3 linked regions of the Sagittula stellata E-37 genome follow. The protein of the gene in region 1 interacts with the protein of each later gene in a pairwise test. Links are inferred from orthologs where the notes say so. Each region holds a gene or a part of one and is shown in the gene's direction. Other genes may lie near its edges. The genes, in order: ABFK29_RS17090, ftsA and ftsZ.

Region 1 (7,374 bases):
CCGGCGGCGTGCCAGGTAGAGCCGGAGGTCAGCTCGTCGCGCTCCAGCAGCATCACATCGTCCCAGCCCGCCTTGGCGAGGTGGTAGGCGATGGAGGTGCCGACGGCACCACCGCCGACGACTAGGGCTTTGACATTGGTCTTCATCGGGGGCGCACTCCACTGTCCGGGGCAAGGATTCTTTCCCGCCTTTTTATCGGATCATGCAACCGGCGCGCGGCCCACCCGACATGTCGATGCGCAAAACCGACAGGCTGCGCAGACAGCGACACGCCGCCCGCGTTTCGCGCCGCCTGCGGTCCGGACTAGCAGCCGTAGAGGTAGGAAAAGACCAGCACGTCCTCCGTCCAGCGCCCGGTCGGCACGCAGTTGTCGTGGATCTGGCGGCTGCCCCGCATCTCGACCCGCAGCGGGTTCTGCAGCACCGGCCCTTCCACGCGGTACTCAAGCGGCGCGCACTGGCTGGAAAAGACCCGCGCCGTTCCACTGTACCAATCGCCGGTCTTTGTCCCTGAAAACAGCCATGTTCCCGTCCCGACCCCGGCCCGCGCGACGCCCGTGCGCGGACGCTCGTAAAGGAACGTGCGCTGCGCCCCCGCCGCTGTCAGGCGCATGACCGATCCGTTGTGATCCCAACAACTGTCCGCCGCCGCCCCCTGCGCCATGAAAAGCGCGGCCAAAACCGCCCAAAAAATGTGCATCATCCCAAATCCCTCGCTGCTGAAATACAACGCGAATGAAACGGCGCGGACCGGCTTGTGTCAACGCCGGCATCGCGCCGGGCTTATCCACCGCCGCGCCCCTCTTGCGGCGATTCCCCGCTGATTCACGCCGGAGGCCCCCTTTCGCCCATGCTGCACCGCGCCTATAAGGGCGACGTTCGCGTCACCAGTCGGAGTCGCGGACCCATCGAGCAATGACACGCAGTTATGCAAAGCCTGAGGGCAGCGAGGCAGTAGGAATGTTTGGCATGGATCGGCTCCTTGGCATGTTTTCTTCGGACATGGCCATCGACCTCGGAACCGCGAATACGCTGGTTTACGTCAAGGGGAAGGGTGTCGTCCTGTCGGAACCCTCCGTCGTCGCCTATCATATCAAGGACGGCGTGAAGAAGGTTCTCGCCGTGGGCGAGGACGCCAAGCTGATGCTGGGCCGCACGCCCGGCTCCATCGAGGCGATCCGCCCGATGCGCGAAGGCGTCATCGCCGACTTCGACACGGCCGAGGCGATGATCAAGGAGTTCATCCGCAAGGTGCACCGCCGCTCGACCTTCTCGAAGCCGAAGATCATCGTCTGCGTGCCGCACGGTGCCACGCCCGTTGAAAAGCGCGCCATCCGCCAGTCGGTTCTGAGCGCGGGCGCGCGCAAGGCGGGCCTGATCGCCGAACCCATCGCGGCGGCCATCGGCGCGGGCATGCCGATCACCGATCCCACCGGCAACATGGTCGTCGACATCGGCGGCGGCACAACCGAAGTGGCCGTCCTCAGCCTGGGCGACATCGTCTACGCCCGTTCGGTGCGCGTCGGCGGCGACCGCATGGACGAGGCGATCATCAACTACCTGCGCCGCCAGCAGAACCTGCTCGTCGGCGAATCCACCGCCGAGCGGATCAAGACCTCCATCGGCACGGCGCGCATGCCCGACGACGGGCGCGGCAGCAGCATGCAGATCCGTGGCCGCGACCTGCTGAACGGCGTGCCGAAGGAAACCGAGATTTCCCAGGCCCAGGTGGCCGAGGCGCTTTCGGAACCCGTGCAGGCGATCTGCGAGGCGGTGATGACCGCGCTCGAAGCGACGCCGCCGGACCTTGCCGCCGACATCGTCGACCGTGGCGTGATGCTGACGGGGGGCGGTGCGCTTCTGGGCGACCTCGACCTCGCGCTGCGCGAACAGACCGGCCTCGCCGTGTCGATCGCCGACGAATCCCTGAACTGCGTGGCGCTCGGCACCGGCAAGGCGCTGGAGTACGAAAAACAGCTCCGCCACGCCATCGACTACGACAGCTGATCCGTGGGGGCCGCGATTTTTCCCGGGAAAAATCGTGCGCTGCTCATGCCTTGCGACACGCCTCCGGCCTTCGGTACTCTGAGACATGGCCAGTGACCGTACATCCTCGGACGACTTCACGGCACCGCTCAAACGGCTGCTGCTGATCATCCTCGTCCTCCTTTTGTCGGGCATCTTCCTTGTCTGGCGGATCGACAGCCCGCGCGTCGAACGCTTTCGCGCGCAGGTCATCGACCGCGTGGTGCCGAACATGGACTGGGCCATGGCCCCCGTCACCGGCACCATCCGCCTGGTGCGCGACTTCCAGAGCTACCAGCGCCTTTCCGACCAGAACGAGGAACTGCGCCGCGAACTTCGCCAGATGACCGCGTGGAAAGAGGCCGCGCTCCAGCTCGAACAGGAGAACGCCCGCCTGCGCGACCTCAACAACGTCCGCCTCGACCCGCGCCTGACCTACATCACCGCCGTGGTGCTGGCCGACAGCGGCTCGCCCTTCCGGCAGTCGGTGCTGATCAACGTCGGCTCCCGCGATGGCATCGTAGACGGCTGGGCGACCATGGACGGCATCGGCGTGGTCGGGCGCATCTCCGGCGTCGGGCGCAACACCTCGCGCGTGATCCTGCTGACGGACGCCACCAGCCGCATCCCGGCCGAGATCCAGCCCTCGGGCCAGCGCGCGCTGATCACCGGCGACAACACCGCTGCCCCGCCCATCGACTTTCTCGAAAACCCCGACCTGGTGCGCCCCGGCGACCGGATCGTGACCTCCGGCGATGGCGAAGTCTTCCCCCCCGGCCTGCTCATCGGACAGGTGGCGCAGGACCCGGGCGGCCGCCTCCGCGTGCGTCTGTCGGCGGACTACGAACGCCTCGAGTTCCTGCGCGTGCTGCGCGACCACGGCGCGCGCCGGGTGTCCGCCCCCTCTGGCCTGATCCTGCCCGAGGACCTGCCCGACGCAGGACCCGACCCGGCAGAAAGCCCGGCTGAGGACGGCGCACCGGCGGCGGACGAAGACGCACGGCAAGGCGGCTGACATGGCCGAGAAACACAGCCCGACCCGCCTCTGGACCATGCGCGCGCTCTACCCCGCGCTGGCGCTGCTCCTGATCTTCGTGCACCTCCTGCCGCTGCAGATGCTGCCGCAGCGAATCGCCGGTCCGGACTTCCTGACCGCGCTGACCTTCGCATGGTGCCTGCGCCGCCCGGACTACGTGCCCGCGCTTTCGATCGCGGGGGTGATGCTGCTGGCCGATCTCGTGTTCCAGCGGCCCCCCGGCCTCTGGGCGCTGCTGATGCTGCTGGCTTCGGAATTCCTCAAGAACCGCGCCCGGCAACTGCGCGAGAACACCTTTGCCACCGAATGGGCCGCTGCCGCCGCCACGCTGCTGGCCATCACCGTCCTTTACAGGCTTACTCTCGCGATCTTGATCATTTCGCCGGGTATGCTTTCGCTCACCCTGATGCAATATGGTATGACAGTCCTCGCCTACCCGCTGGTCGCCGCGGTGTCCTACCTCGCCTTCGGCGTCCGACGCACCGCCCCCGGCGAATTCGATCACACCGGACGCACCCTATGAGACGAAGCCCGAAAGAAACTGCCGAATCCGCCCGCCGCATCACGCGTCGCGGGCTCGTTCTGGGCGGCCTGCAGCTTGGATTCGTCAGCACGCTCGGCCTGCGGATGCACCACATGCAGGTCGACCAGGCCGACGAATTCCGCCTTCTGGCCGAAGAGAACCGGATCAATATCCGGCTGATTCCGCCGTCGCGCGGCCGGATCTTCGACCGCAACGGCGTGGTCATCGCCGACAACGAACCGACCTACCGCATCACCCTCACGCGGGAGGACGCGGGCGACGTCGCCACCGTGATCTCCCATCTGGGCCAGCTTGTCGAACTCGACGAGAACGACCTCAACCGCGCGCTGGCCGAGATGGAGCGCACGCCGCCCTTCATCCCCGTCACCATCGCCGAGCGGGTCAGTTGGGAAGACATCTCGCGCGTGGCGGTCAACGCCCCCGCCCTGCCCGGCGTCACGACAGAGGTCGGCCTGTCCCGCGTCTATCCCCAGAAAGAGCTGTTCGCCCATGTCGCGGGCTACGTCGGCCCGGTCTCCGAACGCGACCTGGCCCGCTACGAGGACCCGCCGCCGCTGCTGCGCATCCCGCGGTTCCAGGTCGGCAAGGTCGGTGTCGAGACCCGGCACGAACAGGACCTGCGCGGCACCGCTGGCGCCAAGCGGGTGGAGGTCAACGCCGTCGGCCGCGTCATGCGCGAACTCGACCGGCGCGAAGGCGAAAGCGGCTCCGACATCCAGTTGACCGTGGACACCGACCTGCAGGACTACATCCAGGCCCGCCTGGGCGAGGAAAGCGCCTCCGTCGTCGTGCTCGATCTGGAAAAGGGCGACGTGCTGGCCATAGCCTCTGCCCCGTCCTACAACCCGAACCTCTTCGTGCGCGGCATCTCGCACACCGATTTCGACGCGCTGAACACCAACGACCACAGGCCGCTGGCGTCGAAGACGGTGCAGGACGCCTATCCGCCCGGTTCGACCTTCAAGATGGTCACGGCGCTCGCCGCGCTGGACGCGGGCCTGCTGGCGCCCGACGACACGGTCTACTGCCCGGGCCACTACGAGGTCGGCGCCCGCTCGTTCCGCTGCTGGAAACGCCGCGGTCACGGCCACATGAACCTCGAACAATCGCTCCGCGAAAGCTGCGACGTGTTCTACTACGACCTCTCGCTGAAGGTCGGGATCGAACGCATCGCCGCCATGGCGCGCCGTCTGGGGCTGGGCGTGGCGCATGACATTCCCATGTCCGCCGTGACCTCCGGGCTCGTGCCGGACAAGGCGTGGAAGGTGCGCGAACGCGGCGCGGAGTGGGTCATCGGCGATTCGGTGAACGCCGCGATCGGCCAGGGCTTCGTGCTGACGTCGCCGCTGCAACTGGCGGTCATGGCCGCGCGCGTGGCGACCGGCCGGTCGGTCACCCCCCGGCTCGTGCGCAGCATCGACGGGGTCGAGACGCCGTGGCGCGGCGGGACGGACCTCGGGCTGAACCCGAACCACCTGCTTCAGGTGCAGCGCGGCATGTTCGCCGTATCCAACAACCGGCGCGGTTCGGCCTATTCGTCGCGTATCATCGCCGACAACATGCGGCTGGCTGGCAAGACCGGGACCGCACAGGTCGTGTCGCGCATCACCTCCGAGGCCGACCCGTGGGAGGACCGCGACCACGCGCTCTTCGTGAACTTCGCTCCGTTCGACAATCCACGGATCGCGGTCTCGGTGGTGGTGGAACACGGCGTCGGCGGCTCGCGCACCGCCGCGCCCATCGCCCGCGACGTGACGCTCCAGGCGCTCTACGGAGAGGACCCGCCGCTAGACGCCTACCCGGCAAAGGACCGCGGCCGCATCAAGACCCAGCAGGAAAAGCTCTCCTCCCAACGCCGCGCGCGCAAGAGCGAGGAGCCGAGCCGCGCATGACCGCCGTTTGCAGGACATGGCCGACCGCCGCTCCGGGCGAGGTGTTTCGCCGCGCTGACGCGCGGCGACCGGCGCGCCCTTCGGGCGCGCAAGGCCCGCTCGCAACGGGGCGCCCATCCGCACGGCGCCCATCTACACGGCGCCCATCTACACGGCGCCTGTCCAATTGGGGCCTGTCCACCGGGAGCACCGCCGCGCAGGACCTGCCACGTTGCGGAACCCTGACCGATGCCGCCCGGTGCACCGCCACCGGGTCCCACCCCACGCCAAGCTCCTCGCACACGGCGCAGGCCCCTGAAGTCGTCGCCAGGTCTGCCGCAGGCGCGACACCCCGTAGGGCGGGGCTTTGCGCCGCCTTCGCTGCCGGAGGGCGCGGCGCGTGACCTATCTCGAATACAACGTCAAAACGGTCCCCAGCGGCTGGCGCAAGATCCTGCACCTGAACTGGCCGCTCGTGATCCTGCTGTCGACCGTGGCAGGTGTCGGTTTCCTGATGCTCTATTCCGTCGCCGGCGGTTCCTGGAGTCCCTGGGCAGAACCGCAGGCAAAGCGCTATCTTCTTGGTCTTACTGCCATGTTCGTCGTGGCGATGGTGCCCATCTGGTTCTGGCGCAACATGGCGCTGGTCGTCTACGCGCTGGCCTTCTTCCTCCTGCTGCTGGTCGAGTTCTTCGGCGCCATCGGCATGGGTGCGCAACGCTGGATCGACCTGGGCTTCATGCGCCTCCAGCCGTCCGAGCTGATGAAGGTCGCGATGGTCGTCCTGCTGGCCGCCTACTACGACTGGCTGCCACTGTCGAAGACCTCGCGGCCGCTCTGGGTGCTGATCCCGATCTTCATCATCCTTGCGCCCACAGCGCTGGTGCTGACCCAGCCCGACCTCGGCACGGCACTGCTCCTGATGATCGCGGGGGCGTTGATGATGTTCCTCGCCGGTGTGCACTGGCTCTACTTCGCCACCGTGCTGTCCGCCGGTGTCGGCGCCGTCTGGGCGGTGTTTCAAAGCCGCGGCACCGACTGGCAGTTGCTCAAGGACTACCAGTTCCGGCGGATCGACACCTTCCTCGACCCGTCCTCCGACCCGCTGGGGGCCGGCTACCACATCACCCAGGCCAAGATCGCCATGGGCTCCGGCGGCTGGACCGGGCGCGGCTTCATGCAGGGCACGCAGAGCCGCCTGAACTTCCTGCCGGAGAAGCACACCGACTTCATCTTCAACACGCTGGCCGAGGAATTCGGCTTTGTCGGCGGCATCTCCCTGCTCGTTCTTTATGCACTGATCCTGTTCTTCTGCATCGTCGCCGCCCTGCAGAACCGCGACCGCTTTTCCTCGCTGATGATCCTCGGGATCGGCATGACCTTCTTCCTGTTCTTCGCCGTCAACATGTCGATGGTCATGGGCCTCGCGCCGGTCGTGGGCGTTCCCCTGCCGCTCGTCTCTTACGGCGGATCGGCGATGCTGGTGCTGATGATCGCCTTCGGCCTGGTCCAGAGCGCGCACGTCCACCGTCCGCGCTGAGGTGCCTAGGGTTGCCCCCGGCGCCGCTTCCTGCTTCACCTTGACCGAACCGGGTTCGCGCCCGCCTCCGAAAGGTCATCCATGCCGAACATCCTCTTCGCCGCCCGCTCCGAGAAGTGGGAGGACTACGAACATCTCCTGCGCGCCGCCCTCGAAGCCGAGGGCCTCGACTGTACGCTCGCCACCGATCTCGCCCCGGACACCGTCGACTATATCGTCTACGCGCCCAACGCCTCGGTGCAGGACTTCACGCCCTTCACCCGCCTGAAAGCCGTGCTGAACCTGTGGGCCGGGGTCGAACAGGTCGTGGGCAACCCCACGCTCAAGGTGCCGCTGGCGCGCATGGTCGACGAAGAGG
Region 2 (5,347 bases), 1.9 Mb from region 1 along the record:
TGCCGGGCGGGGCGTGTTGCGCGCCGGAAATCTAGTTAACGGGCGGGTTTGTCGCGGCCATGGGCCGGTATTTGCCCGCCGTGCGCGCATCCGGTTGCAAGCCCCGTTGCACAGGCGCCGCGCCGACGGTAGCAGGTCGTCATGACTTATGCCCTGCCCGAAACCCGGGGGCGGCTGACGCCCGACCGGCCCCTCAACGATCTGACCTGGCTGCGCGTCGGCGGCCCCGCGGACTGGTTCTTCCAGCCGGCGGACCACGACGACCTTTGCGCGTTCCTGGGTGCGCTCGATCCCAACGTGCCGGTCTTTCCGATGGGGGTCGGGTCGAACCTGATCGTGCGCGACGGCGGGGTGCGGGCGGTGGTGATCCGGCTGGGGCGGGGCTTCAACGGCATATCGGTCGACGGCACGCGGGTAACCTGCGGCGCGGCGGCGCTGGATGCGCATGTGGCGAAGCGGGCGGCGCAGGCGGGGGTCGACCTGACCTTCCTGCGCACCATCCCCGGCAGCATCGGCGGCGCGGTCCGGATGAATGCGGGATGCTACGGGTCCTACGTGGCCGACCATCTGGTCGAAGCGCGGGCCGTCACGCGGGACGGCAAACTTGTGAGCCTGTCGCCCGACGCGCTGGCCTTTGGCTACCGGTCGAGCAACCTGCCGGATGGCTGGGTTCTGGTCGAGGCGGTCTTCGAAGGTGCGGCGGGCGATCCGGAGGTGCTGGAGGCGCGTATGGAAGAGCAACTGGCCAAGCGCGACGCGACCCAGCCGGTCAAGGACCGCTCGGCGGGCAGCACCTTCCGCAACCCGGCGGGGTTTTCCTCGACCGGGCGGGCGGACGACACGCATGAGTTGAAAGCGTGGAAGGTGATCGACGACGCCGGGATGCGGGGCGCCACGCGGGGTGGGGCGCAGATGTCTCCGAAGCATTCGAACTTCCTCGTGAACACCGGCGGTGCAACGGCGGCGGACCTTGAAGGGCTGGGCGAAGACGTGCGGGCCAAGGTGCGCGACCAGTCGGGGATCGAGCTGGTCTGGGAGGTCATCCGGATCGGCGATCCGGGCTGATCCCGCACCCTTTCGGGCCTTTCAGGGCAGATCGTACCGGGCGGGCGGAGTTTGCCGCATCCTTTTCGGCAACATGGGACCGAATCGTGATGCGGTATCCGTGAAAAAGAGTTTTCCAAGCCCGAACAAAGACGTTACACTCGGAACTTGCGGGGCTGTTGCGCCCACGCCAAAGGCGGACATTTCCGGCGGTCGAGACAATAAAAGCGGACCGGCGGAGCGCGACCACAGGCAGGTTGCATTACAAACATGGGGGTGAACCCCCGGGAAAAAGGCAGTTTTGGGATGTCGAGCAGGACACTCCCGAAAGTGGCGGTGCTCAAAGGCGGACCCTCGGCGGAGCGCGAGGTTTCGCTGGTTTCCGGACGGGAATGTGCCGCCGCTCTGAGGGGCGAAGGGTACGAGGTGATCGAACTGGACGCGGGGCCGGATGTGGCCGAACGTCTGAAGGAGATCGCCCCGGACGTGGTTTTCAACGCATTGCACGGGCGCTGGGGCGAGGACGGTTGCATCCAGGGAATGCTGGAGTGGCTTCGGCTGCCCTACACGCATTCCGGTGTGCTGGCGTCGTCGCTGGCCATCGACAAGGAAAAGACCAAGGCGGCCTATCGGACGGCCGGCCTCCCGGTTGCGGAAAGCTCTCTCGCAAGAAAGAGCGACGTCATGGCCGCGCATGTCATGGCGCCGCCCTACGTGGTGAAGCCCTACAACGAGGGTTCGTCGGTCGGTGTCTACCTCGTCCACGAAGAGGCCAACGGGCCGCCGGTGCTGGACGAGACGATGCCCGAGGTGGTCATGGTCGAGCAGTTCGTGCCGGGGCGGGAGCTGACCGCGACCGTCATGGGCGGGCGTGCGCTTGGCGTGACGGAGATCCTGACCGACGGCTGGTACGACTACGACGCGAAGTACAAGGCGGGCGGGTCGCGGCACATCTGTCCGGCGGAGCTGCCGCAGGACATAACCGAGGCCTGTCTGGACTACGCGCTGCGCGCCCATGCGGCGCTTGGCTGCCGGGGCGTGTCGCGTACCGATTTCCGCTGGGACGACACGCAGGAGCTGGCAGGGCTGCGGCTGCTTGAAACGAACACCCAGCCGGGGATGACGCCGACGTCGCTGTCTCCGGAACACGGGCAGCTTGTCGGCATGAGCTTTGGCCAGTTCTGCGCGTGGATGGTGGAGGACGCCTCATGCGACAGATAAACGTGCCCGAGACCGACACCGGGATGGCGCGGCTGGACCCGCGCATGAGCCGGATGAAGTACCGGCTGGAGCGGCTGATGCTGACGCCGCTGTTCCGGTTCTCGCTGCGGGTGGTTCTGCCCTTCGCGCTGGCCTTTGGCGGCGTGACGGCGTGGTTCTCGGTCGAGGCGAACCGCATGGCGTTTACCCTGATGGTGGCGGACGTGCAGGCGGCGGTGCAGAACCGCCCGGAATTCCAGGTGAAGCTGATGGCGATCGACGGCGCGACCGACGCGGTGGCCGAAGCGATCCGCGCGGAACTGGCGCTGAACCTGCCGATGTCGAGCTTCGACATGGATCTCGACGAGATGCAGCTCAAGGCGGGCGCGCTGGACGCGGTCCGGAAGGTCGACCTGCGCATAAGGCAGGGCGGCGTCCTGCAGATCGACGTGATCGAGCGCGTCCCGGCGGTGCTGTGGCGCGGCCCCGAAGGGCTGGTCATGCTGGACGAGACCGGCATGACGGTCGGACCGGCGGCGTCCCGAGCAGAGCATGTGGACCTGCCGGTGATCGCGGGCGAGGCGGCGGAAGAGGCGGTGCCCGAAGCGCTGCGGCTCTGGGCCGTGGCGGGCCCGCTGAAGGAGCGGCTGCGCGGGTTCGAGCGGATGGGCGCGCGGCGCTGGGACGTGGTCCTCGATCGCGACCAGCGGATCATGTTGCCCGACAAGGGGGCCGTCCAGGCCTTCGAACGGGTGATCGCGATGGCCATGGCGCCGCAGGTGGACCTGCTGGCGCGCGATCTGGTTGCGGTGGACCTGCGGCTGCCCCGGCGGCCGACGATCCGCATGACCGAACATGCCACACAAGAGATGTGGCGTATCAAGTTGATAGAGGCAGGCCAGCAATGATGTTCCGGCTGATTTCGGAGGATGATGGGCAATGATCGAACTGTACGAGTCCCAGCGGGCGATGCGGAACATGCGTCGCGCGGCGATGCAGCGGGGTGTGATCGCCATCCTGGATGTGGGCACGTCCAAGATCGCCTGCCTCGTCCTGCGGTTCGACGGGACGGAGACGCGCGACGACGGCATCGGACCGCTTGCCGGGCAGTCCGGGTTCCGGGTGATCGGGGCCGCGACGACGCGGTCGCGCGGGGTCCGTTTCGGCGAGATCAGCGCCATGGGCGAGACCGAGCGCGCGATCCGCACCGCGGTGCAGGCGGCGCAGAAGATGGCGGGCATCCGTGTCGACCACGTGATCGCGGCCTTCTCGGGCGCCGATCCGCGGAGCTACGGGCTGGCCGGGCAGGTGGAGGTGATGGGCGTCACCGTGGACGAACAGGACGTGGCGCGCGTGCTGTCGGCCTGCGACGTGCCGGACTTCGGCCATGGCCGAGAGGTGCTGCACGCCCAGCCGGTGAACTTCGCGCTCGACCACCGATCCGGCCTGATCGATCCGCGCGGTCAGATCGGCACGGAGCTGTCCTGCGACATGCACATGCTGACGGTCGACGCGCAGGCGATCCAGAACCTTGCGCATTGCGTGAAGCGCTGTGACCTGGAACTCGCCGGGCTTGCGTCCTCGGCCTATGTTTCGGGGATCGCGGCGCTGGTGGAGGACGAGCAGGAGCTGGGCTCGGCCTGTATCGACATGGGCGGCGGCACGACCGGCATTTCGATCTTCATCAAGAAGCACATGATCTATTCCGACAGCGTGCGGATGGGTGGGGACCACGTGACCTCGGACATCTCGATGGGTCTGCAGGTGCCGATGGCGACGGCCGAGCGGATCAAGACCTTCTACGGCGGTGTCGAGGCCACGGGCATGGACGACCGCGAGATGATCGAGTGCGGCGGCGAAACCGGCGACTGGGAACACGACCGCCGGACGGTCAGCCGGGCCGAACTGATCGGCATCATGCGCCCGCGGGTCGAGGAGATTCTGGAGGAAGTGCGGGTGCGGCTGGACGCGGCGGGGTTCGACCATCTGCCGTCGCAGCAGATCGTGCTGACCGGCGCGGCCTCGCAGATCCCCGGGCTCGACGGGCTGGCGTCGAAGATCCTGCGCCAGCAGGTGCGTCTGGGCCGTCCATTGCGGGTCCATGGACTGCCGCAGGCCGCGACAGGTCCGGGCTTTGCCGGGGCAGTGGGCCTGTGCCTCTTCGCGGCGCATCCGCAGGATGAATGGTGGGATTTCGAGATCCCCGTGGATCGCTACCCGGCGCGCTCCTTCAAGCGCGCAGTACAATGGTTCCGCGACAACTGGTGACAGGATTTTCTCCGAAAAATCCTGTCACGGCCGGAAAGTCATGTTTCCGTCAGGAAATGTGACACCGGCACGGCGCCGTTGTTGGCGGCAGGTCGCGGATTTTCTCCGAAAAATCCTGTCACGTCCGGAAGGTCATGTTCCCGTCAGGAAACGTGACACCGGCACGGCGCCGTTGATGGCGGCGGGTTGAGGATTTTCGTCGAAAACCCTGTTGCCTCGGGCGCGCGCCCGAGCGGGCGACAGCCGGATTTTCTCGCGGGAGTTTCAGGGCATCAGCGGATGGCAGGCTCGGCGCCCAGGCGTTTCCGCAGGTGCCGGAGCTCTTTGGCCGCAGGCGTGTTTTTTCGCGTGACGCCGCCGCGCGGTCCTGTTAACAAATCAGTGCATAAGCGCGGGAGAACCGCCGCAGGAGGATCGGGCAGGATCCTTGAAACACCGAATTCGAGTCGCCGCCCCGCGGGTGGTGGCTTTGTCGTGCTTGTGCCCAGGATGCGGCGGACCACTGGATATCGCGCTTTCGGCGAATACTCGCGGAAACTGGGCGGAAATGTGGCATATTTGGTGGGAATCTGCTGATTTTTGCGTGACGATCGGGCTTGCAGTGAGTAAACTGAACCCTAACAGGCCGACGACGTGCCTGGACGGGTCGAAAAGACACACACGACAAGAACACAGGCGGACGACACCATGGCACTGAACCTATCCATGCCCGGACAGGATGAATTGAAGCCGCGCATCACGGTCTTCGGCGTGGGCGGGGCAGGCGGCAACGCCGTCAACAACATGATCGAAAAGAACCTCGAAGGCGTGGACTTCGTGGTGGCCAACACCGACG
Region 3 (7,235 bases), 1.9 Mb from region 1 along the record:
ACGGCGCCGTTGATGGCGGCGGGTTGAGGATTTTCGTCGAAAACCCTGTTGCCTCGGGCGCGCGCCCGAGCGGGCGACAGCCGGATTTTCTCGCGGGAGTTTCAGGGCATCAGCGGATGGCAGGCTCGGCGCCCAGGCGTTTCCGCAGGTGCCGGAGCTCTTTGGCCGCAGGCGTGTTTTTTCGCGTGACGCCGCCGCGCGGTCCTGTTAACAAATCAGTGCATAAGCGCGGGAGAACCGCCGCAGGAGGATCGGGCAGGATCCTTGAAACACCGAATTCGAGTCGCCGCCCCGCGGGTGGTGGCTTTGTCGTGCTTGTGCCCAGGATGCGGCGGACCACTGGATATCGCGCTTTCGGCGAATACTCGCGGAAACTGGGCGGAAATGTGGCATATTTGGTGGGAATCTGCTGATTTTTGCGTGACGATCGGGCTTGCAGTGAGTAAACTGAACCCTAACAGGCCGACGACGTGCCTGGACGGGTCGAAAAGACACACACGACAAGAACACAGGCGGACGACACCATGGCACTGAACCTATCCATGCCCGGACAGGATGAATTGAAGCCGCGCATCACGGTCTTCGGCGTGGGCGGGGCAGGCGGCAACGCCGTCAACAACATGATCGAAAAGAACCTCGAAGGCGTGGACTTCGTGGTGGCCAACACCGACGCGCAGGCGCTGCAGCAGAGCATGTCTCAGAGCCGCATCCAGCTGGGCGTGAAAGTGACCGAGGGTCTCGGCGCAGGGGCGCGGGCGTCGGTTGGCGCTGCGGCCGCCGAAGAGTCGATCGAACAGATCGTGGATCACCTCGCCGGCGCGCACATGTGCTTCATCACGGCGGGCATGGGCGGCGGCACCGGGACGGGTGCGGCGCCGATCATTGCTCAGGCAGCGCGTGAACTTGGCGTGCTAACCGTCGGTGTGGTCACGAAACCTTTCCAGTTCGAAGGCGCCAAGCGGATGCGCCAGGCCGAGGAAGGCGTCGACACGCTGCAGAAGATGGTCGACACGCTGATCATCATTCCGAACCAGAACCTGTTCCGGCTCGCCAACGAGAAGACGACCTTCACCGAAGCGTTCTCGATGGCGGACGACGTGCTCTATCAGGGCGTCAAGGGCGTGACCGACCTGATGGTCCGTCCGGGTCTCATCAACCTCGACTTCGCCGACGTGCGCGCGGTGATGGACGAGATGGGCAAGGCGATGATGGGCACCGGCGAGGCCGAGGGCGAAGATCGCGCAATCCAGGCGGCCGAGAAGGCTATAGCGAACCCGCTGCTGGACGAGATCAGCCTGAAAGGCGCCAAGGGCGTGCTGATCAACATCACCGGCGGTGCCGACCTGACCCTGTTCGAGCTGGACGAGGCGGCGAACCGCATCCGCGAGGAAGTGGACCAGGACGCCAACATCATCGTCGGCTCGACGCTGGACGAAGGCATGGGCGGCCTGATGCGCGTGTCCGTCGTGGCGACCGGGATCGACGCGTCCGACAACGTCGGCGACATGCCGGTGCCGCGCCGCAAGCTGTCCCAGCCGCTGCGCCAGCAGGAAGCCGAGGCCGAACCGGCCCCCGCACCGCAGCAGCGCGCTCCGGAACCTGTTGTCGCAAAGACCGCACCCGCCGCGCAGCCGGTGCAGGCACCGCTGTTCGGCGAGCTGGACGCGGAACGCGCCGCGGCCCAGGACGAGATGGAGGACATCTTCGAGGACGAGGCGCAGACTCCGGCCGCTCCGGCGACGCAGGACGACGGCCTGCCGCCGCCGGCCTACCAGCCGCAGGTTGCCGATTTCCGCCCGCAGCCCGACAGCATCGAAGCCGATCCGAACGACTTCATCGCACCGCGCAAGCCCGCCCCGGGCGTGCCGAGCCCGGACACGCTGGATCGCCTGAAGGCGGCCGCTGCCCGGACCCGCGAAGAAACCGTCCGCCAGCACGGCGCCATCCCGGCGCACGCATCGGAAGACAAGCCGCGCTTCAGCGTCAATTCGTTGATCGGCCGCATGACCGGGCACGGCTCCGAGGCCGCTCAGCCGCAATCGCAGCCGGCGCGCCGCCAGCCGCCGATGCAGGCGCAGCGCCCCGCTCCGGCCCCGGCACCCGAGGCGGATCCGGAAGAAGACCGTATCGAAATCCCGGCCTTCCTGCGCCGTCAGGCGAACTGAGGCGGACACGCTACTACCCTCGGCTTGCCCGAGACCCTCGTGGACGGCGCCCTCTGGCAACAGGGGGCGCCTTTCCTTTTCCTTTACCTTTGTGTGGGCGGGCAGGTGGCCCGACAGGGGCGCGTTAACGCGAAGGACGGCGCCTAAATCCCTGATCGTTCATGGCCTTCCCCCGATGGTGCTTGGGGAATCGTGTCGGTCTGACACGGGTGACCTGCAGGGAGATAACAGAGGGGCGCATCCTGTCTTTGTCGTCCTGCAACACGCGGCTTTTGCCACAAAGGTGGAAAAATGCGGTCACATTGCTGTGGATAGCGCCTGTTTTTTCCCTGGTAGGGACGGTGCGTTTATTAAAGTATTCCAACGGGTTGCCTGAGGTGCCCATGCGCGGAGGCGGGGGGGCGCCTAGGGCGGCGGGGGGATGTTTCACTCGGTTACAAACTTTGATTTGAGACCTTGGCCACCCGCGCTTTATCCCATTGAACAACGACGCGCCTGTCAGACGGTGCGCATCACAAATTCGGGAAGTCGACGTGCAAACCACCATCCGCTCAGCGATCAGCTTCGACGGCATCGGCCTGCATTCCGGCCGGCCCGCCCGCCTGACCATCCGTCCGGCGGTGGCGCACCGTGGCATCTGGTTCAAACGCACCGACGTCGATCTTGGCGACACGATGATCCCGGCGCGCTGGGATGCGGTCGTGCGCTCTCCGCTGTGCACACTGATCCAGAACCGGGCCGGTGTGTCCGTATCGACCGTAGAACACGTCATGGCGGCGCTGGCCGGCTGCGGCGTGCACAACGCGCTGGTCGAGATCGACGGACCCGAGGCGCCGATCCTCGACGGGTCGAGCGTGCCGTTCGTGCGCGGCATCCTCGACGCGGGCTTGCGTGTGCAAGGCGCCCCGGTGCGCGCGATCGAGATCCTGAAGCCCGTCACCGTGGAAACGAACGGTGGCTGGGCGCGCCTGTCGCCGTCGAAGACCGGGCAGGGGCTGGACATGGTGTTCCGCATCGATTTTGCCGACCGAGCCATTGGCGTGCAGGAAAAACGCCTGAACCTGGCCAACGGGACGTTCGTGCGGGAACTTAGCGATTGCCGCACCTTCTGCCGCGCCTCCGACGTGGACGCGATGCAGAAGGCGGGCAAGGCGCTTGGCGGCACCTACGAGAACGCGGTCGTGGTCGATGGCGACAAGGTCTTGTCGCCCGGCGGTTTCCGCCATGCCGATGAAGCCGTGCGCCACAAGATGCTGGATGCGCTGGGGGATCTGGCGCTGGCCGGTGCGCCGATCCTTGGCCTTTACGAAGGCCACAAGGCCGGTCACGCCATGACCAATGCGCTGCTGCACGCGCTGTTCGAAGACGCCGATGCCTGGCGCATCGTGGAGTGCGACACGGCGACCGCTGCAACCCTGCCGGGTGCAGGTGTGGTCCAGGACGAGATTCCCGCGGTCGCCTGATCCGCTTATCCACATGAGTTATGACAGATATGTGTATTGCGCCGGTTGCTGAAACCGGCGCTTTCCACATGTTGTGGAACGCTCTGGTGCCGACCGGCAATATCTTGCGATGGATTGACAGGCCGGGGGCCAATAGGGCGTTTTGCCCGCCGATTTTCTGTGCTAGACCCTGCGCAACGGGGCCTTTATGCAAGTGGGCGCAAAGGGTTCGAGAAGAACGAAGGACGGTGTGATGACAGGGGGCAGATCGCGGGCTTTGGTGTTCGGGGTGAGCGTAGCGGCTCTGCTTTTGTCGGGCTGCGGCGAACTCAAGCGCAAGGATGTCGGGCCGGACGGCCAGCCGCTGGAGACCTACACGGCCAAGCAGATCTACGAGCGCGGCGAATACGAGATGTCGCGCAAGGACTACGAGGACGGCGCCTTCTACTTCGGCGAGGTCGAGCGCCTGTATCCGTACTCTGACTGGGCCAAGCGCGCGCTGATCATGCAGGCCTATTCTTACCACAAGAACAAGGACTACGAGAACGCGCGCGGCGCGGCGCAGCGTTACATCGATTTCTACCCGTCCGATGACGACGCGGCCTATGCACAGTACCTTCTGGCGCTGAGCTATTACGACCAGATCGAACTGGTGGGCCGCGACCAGGGCCTGACGTTCCAGGCGTTGCAGGCGCTGCGGGCGGTGATCGAACGGTATCCGGACAGCGAATACGCGCGTTCCTCGATCCTGAAATTCGACCTCGCCTTCGATCACCTCGCGGGCAAGGAGATGGAGATCGGACGCTACTATCTGAAGCGCGACCACTTCGGCGCGGCGATTTCGCGGTTCCGTGTGGTGGTGGAAGACTTCCAGACCACGACCCATACGCCGGAGGCGCTGCACCGGTTGGTTGAGGCCTACCTGTCGCTGGGTCTTGTCGAAGAGGCGCAGACGGCCGCCGCGATCCTCGGTTACAACTACCAATCGACCGAGTGGTACGAGGACAGCTACCAGCTTCTCACGAAGCAGGGGCTGGAACCGCGCGCGTTCGACAACAACTGGTTGGGCAAGGTTTATCGCCAGATGGTGCGCGGCCAGTGGCTTTGAGGGATGGTGGGCTGAACACCCACCCTACGGCTGGACATGCTTCGGGCGCTTGAAATCCGCGACATGCTGATCATCGACCGGCTGGATCTCGACTTCCAGCCGGGTCTCAACGTGCTGACCGGTGAAACCGGGGCAGGCAAGTCGATCCTTCTGGATTCCTTGGGGTTTGTGCTGGGCTGGCGTGGCCGCGCCGAGCTGGTGCGCGCGGGCGCCGAGCAGGGAGAGGTCGTTGCGGTCTTCGACCTTGCACCGGACCATGCCGCGCGGGGCGTGCTGGAGGAAGCGGGGCTGCCTGCGGGCGACGAGCTGATTTTGCGGCGGGTGAACACGGCGGACGGGCGCAAGACCGGTTGGGCCAATGACCGGCGGGTGTCGGGCGACGTGCTGCGGCGCCTGTCGGACACGCTGGTGGAGCTGCACGGACAGCACGACGACAAGGGGTTGCTGGATCCGAAGGGCCATCGCGCGATCCTGGACGACTACGCCGTGGCCGGGGACCTGCAGGCCGAGGTGCGCGACGCCTGGCGTGCCCTGGCCACCGCCCGGAAGGGGCTGGCGGACGCGCAGAAGGCGATGGACGCGGTGCGCGCCGAAGAGGGATTCCTGCGGCATTCGGTGGCCGAACTGGAGACGCTCGCACCCGAAGAGGGCGAAGAGGAGGCGCTGGATTCGCAGCGGCGGATGATGCAGGCTGCCGAGAAGATCCGCGAGGACATCGTGCAGGCCTCGGCGGCTTTGGGGTACGAGGGCGCGGAAGGCGCGATGTCGAGCGCGCTGCGCTGGCTGGACGGCGCGGCGGACAAGGCGTCGGGCCGGCTGGACGCACCGATCGAGGCGCTGGCCCGCGCCATGGCGGAACTGGACGAGGCGGCGCGCGGTGTCGCGGAGTGCCTCGACGCGCTGGACTTCAACCCGGCAGAGCTTGAAGCCTGCGAGGAAAGGTTGTTCGCGATCAGGGGGCTGGCGCGGAAACATCAGGTGATGTCCGACGAGTTGCCGGGGTTGGCCGCGTCCTTGTCGGAGCGGCTGGAAGCGCTGGACGCGGGCGAGGCCCGGCTGGGCGAATGGACCAAATCGATCCGCGAGGCGGAGGCGCGTTTCGACGATGCGTCGGGTCGGCTGACCGCCCTGCGCCGCGATGCGGCCCGGCGGCTGGACACAGCGGTGGCGGCAGAGCTTGAACCGCTGAAGATGGGCCGCGCGGTGTTCGAAACGGAGGTGGCGGAGGCCACGCCCGGTCCGGAGGGGCGCGACGCGGTGACCTTCCGCGTGGCCACCAACCCGGGCGCGCCTGCGGGAGCGTTGAACCGGATCGCCTCGGGCGGGGAATTGTCGCGGTTTCTTCTGGCTTTGAAAGTCGCGCTTCATGTGCAGGCGGGGCAGGGCGTGACGATGATCTTCGACGAGATCGACCGTGGCGTGGGCGGGGCCACCGCCGATGCCGTGGGGCGGCGGCTCAAGGCGCTGGCGGAGGACGGGCAGGTGCTGGTGGTGACGCATTCGCCGCAGGTCGCGGCGCTTGGCGCGCACCATTGGCGCGTGGCGAAACGGGTCGAGGATGGCATGACCCTGTCGGAGGTCGTGGCGCTGGACGCTGGCGCGCGCGAGACGGAGCTGGCGCGGATGCTGTCCGGCGACACGGTCACTGACGCGGCGCGTGCCGCCGCCCGGTCGCTTCTGGCGGGCTAGGCGCGGCCTCCGGGCGCGCCCTGACCGGGGCCCTTGCGGTCCCCGGCGGCCCACCCTCCCGGCCACGCCCCGGTCATCGGGGCGCGCTGTCCTTCCCGATCCTGAACGCCCGCGCGGCCTGCACCAGCAAGGTGGCTATGGCGATCTGCCCCGCGATCACCGCCGGCCAGATGCCGGGGAAGGCCGGGTCCACGTATTTTTGCGGTCCGAGAGAGATCAGCGCGAGCAGCGCCGCCACGACCTGCAGGACGGGGCCGCCGCGCGGCCGGTCCGCCATGATCCATGCGGCGACGCACGCGGCCAGCGTGGCCGTCAGGAAAGGTCCCAGAGCGAAAAGCGGTGTGTCCAGCGGCGGATGCGGCGGCGTCTGCGTGTAAAGCGCGAAGAGCATCAATCCGTGTATGGCGATCAGCGCGGCGAGCGCGGCGCGGGTGGGGGCGGTATCGGCCATGCCGTGTCCTTTCCGTAATTTGGTGTACGCTTGCTTAATTCCGTAATCATGTGTACGGTTATCGTCAAGACACTTTGCGGGGGCGTGCATGAAGGCGGAAAACAGGGAGGCGCGCGAAGCGCAGATCGCCGCCGCGGCCTATGCGCTGCTGGCGGAGAAGGGCGCGCAGGGCATGTCTATGCTGGCCGTGGCCAAGCGCGCGAAGGCGTCGAACGAGACGCTCTATCGCTGGTACGGCGACAAGACGGGCCTGTTCGCCATGCTGATCGCGCGCAATGCCGACCGTGTGCTCACCCGGCTGGACGGGTTGACCGCCGGGGACGACGGATTGCAGCGGTTGGGGGAGGCGCTGTTGGAGATGTTGCTGTCGCCCGAGGCGC

What was found.
Region 2: the proteins of ABFK29_RS17090 (region 1) and ftsA interact in binary tests that used the Escherichia coli proteins (3 or more experiments, as listed by UniProt). The link is inferred for Sagittula stellata E-37 from one-to-one orthologs.
Region 3: the proteins of ABFK29_RS17090 (region 1) and ftsZ interact in binary tests that used the Escherichia coli proteins (3 or more experiments, as listed by UniProt). The link is inferred for Sagittula stellata E-37 from one-to-one orthologs.

What each region holds. Positions count from the first base shown.
Region 1 is NZ_CP155729.1:3,591,301-3,598,674, forward strand. Bases 1-2,983 are described here. They hold ABFK29_RS17090 (rod shape-determining protein), read left to right. Parts: upstream 1-960; coding sequence 961-2,007; downstream 2,008-2,983. Other genes in these bases: ABFK29_RS17080 (GcvT family protein), read right to left, coding at 1-146; ABFK29_RS17085 (hypothetical protein), read right to left, coding at 305-703; mreC (rod shape-determining protein MreC), read left to right, coding at 2,093-2,983. Also shown: more of mreC, read left to right, coding at 2,984-3,040; ABFK29_RS17100 (hypothetical protein), read left to right, coding at 3,042-3,584; mrdA (penicillin-binding protein 2), read left to right, coding at 3,581-5,497; rod shape-determining protein RodA, read left to right, coding at 5,877-7,016; ABFK29_RS17115 (2-hydroxyacid dehydrogenase), read left to right, coding at 7,098-7,374. UniProt on the Escherichia coli protein: Forms membrane-associated dynamic filaments that are essential for cell shape determination. Acts by regulating cell wall synthesis and cell elongation, and thus cell shape.
Region 2 is NZ_CP155729.1:1,689,870-1,695,216, forward strand. What follows is about bases 2,540-5,347. They hold ftsA (cell division protein FtsA), read left to right. Parts: upstream 2,540-3,183; coding sequence 3,184-4,512; downstream 4,513-5,347. Other genes in these bases: ABFK29_RS08115 (cell division protein FtsQ/DivIB), read left to right, coding at 2,540-3,152; ftsZ (cell division protein FtsZ), read left to right, coding at 5,200-5,347. In the rest of the region: murB (UDP-N-acetylmuramate dehydrogenase), read left to right, coding at 142-1,065; ABFK29_RS08110 (D-alanine--D-alanine ligase), read left to right, coding at 1,351-2,265; more of ABFK29_RS08115, read left to right, coding at 2,253-2,539. UniProt on the Escherichia coli protein: Essential cell division protein that assists in the assembly of the Z ring. May serve as the principal membrane anchor for the Z ring.
Region 3 is NZ_CP155729.1:1,694,545-1,701,779, forward strand. Bases 1-2,844 are described here. They hold ftsZ (cell division protein FtsZ), read left to right. Parts: upstream 1-524; coding sequence 525-2,165; downstream 2,166-2,844. Other genes in these bases: lpxC (UDP-3-O-acyl-N-acetylglucosamine deacetylase), read left to right, coding at 2,699-2,844. In the rest of the region: more of lpxC, read left to right, coding at 2,845-3,628; ABFK29_RS08135 (outer membrane protein assembly factor BamD), read left to right, coding at 3,861-4,715; DNA repair protein RecN, read left to right, coding at 4,752-6,404; ABFK29_RS08145 (hypothetical protein), read right to left, coding at 6,478-6,855; ABFK29_RS08150 (TetR/AcrR family transcriptional regulator C-terminal domain-containing protein), read left to right, coding at 6,944-7,235. UniProt on the Escherichia coli protein: Essential cell division protein that forms a contractile ring structure (Z ring) at the future cell division site. The regulation of the ring assembly controls the timing and the location of cell division.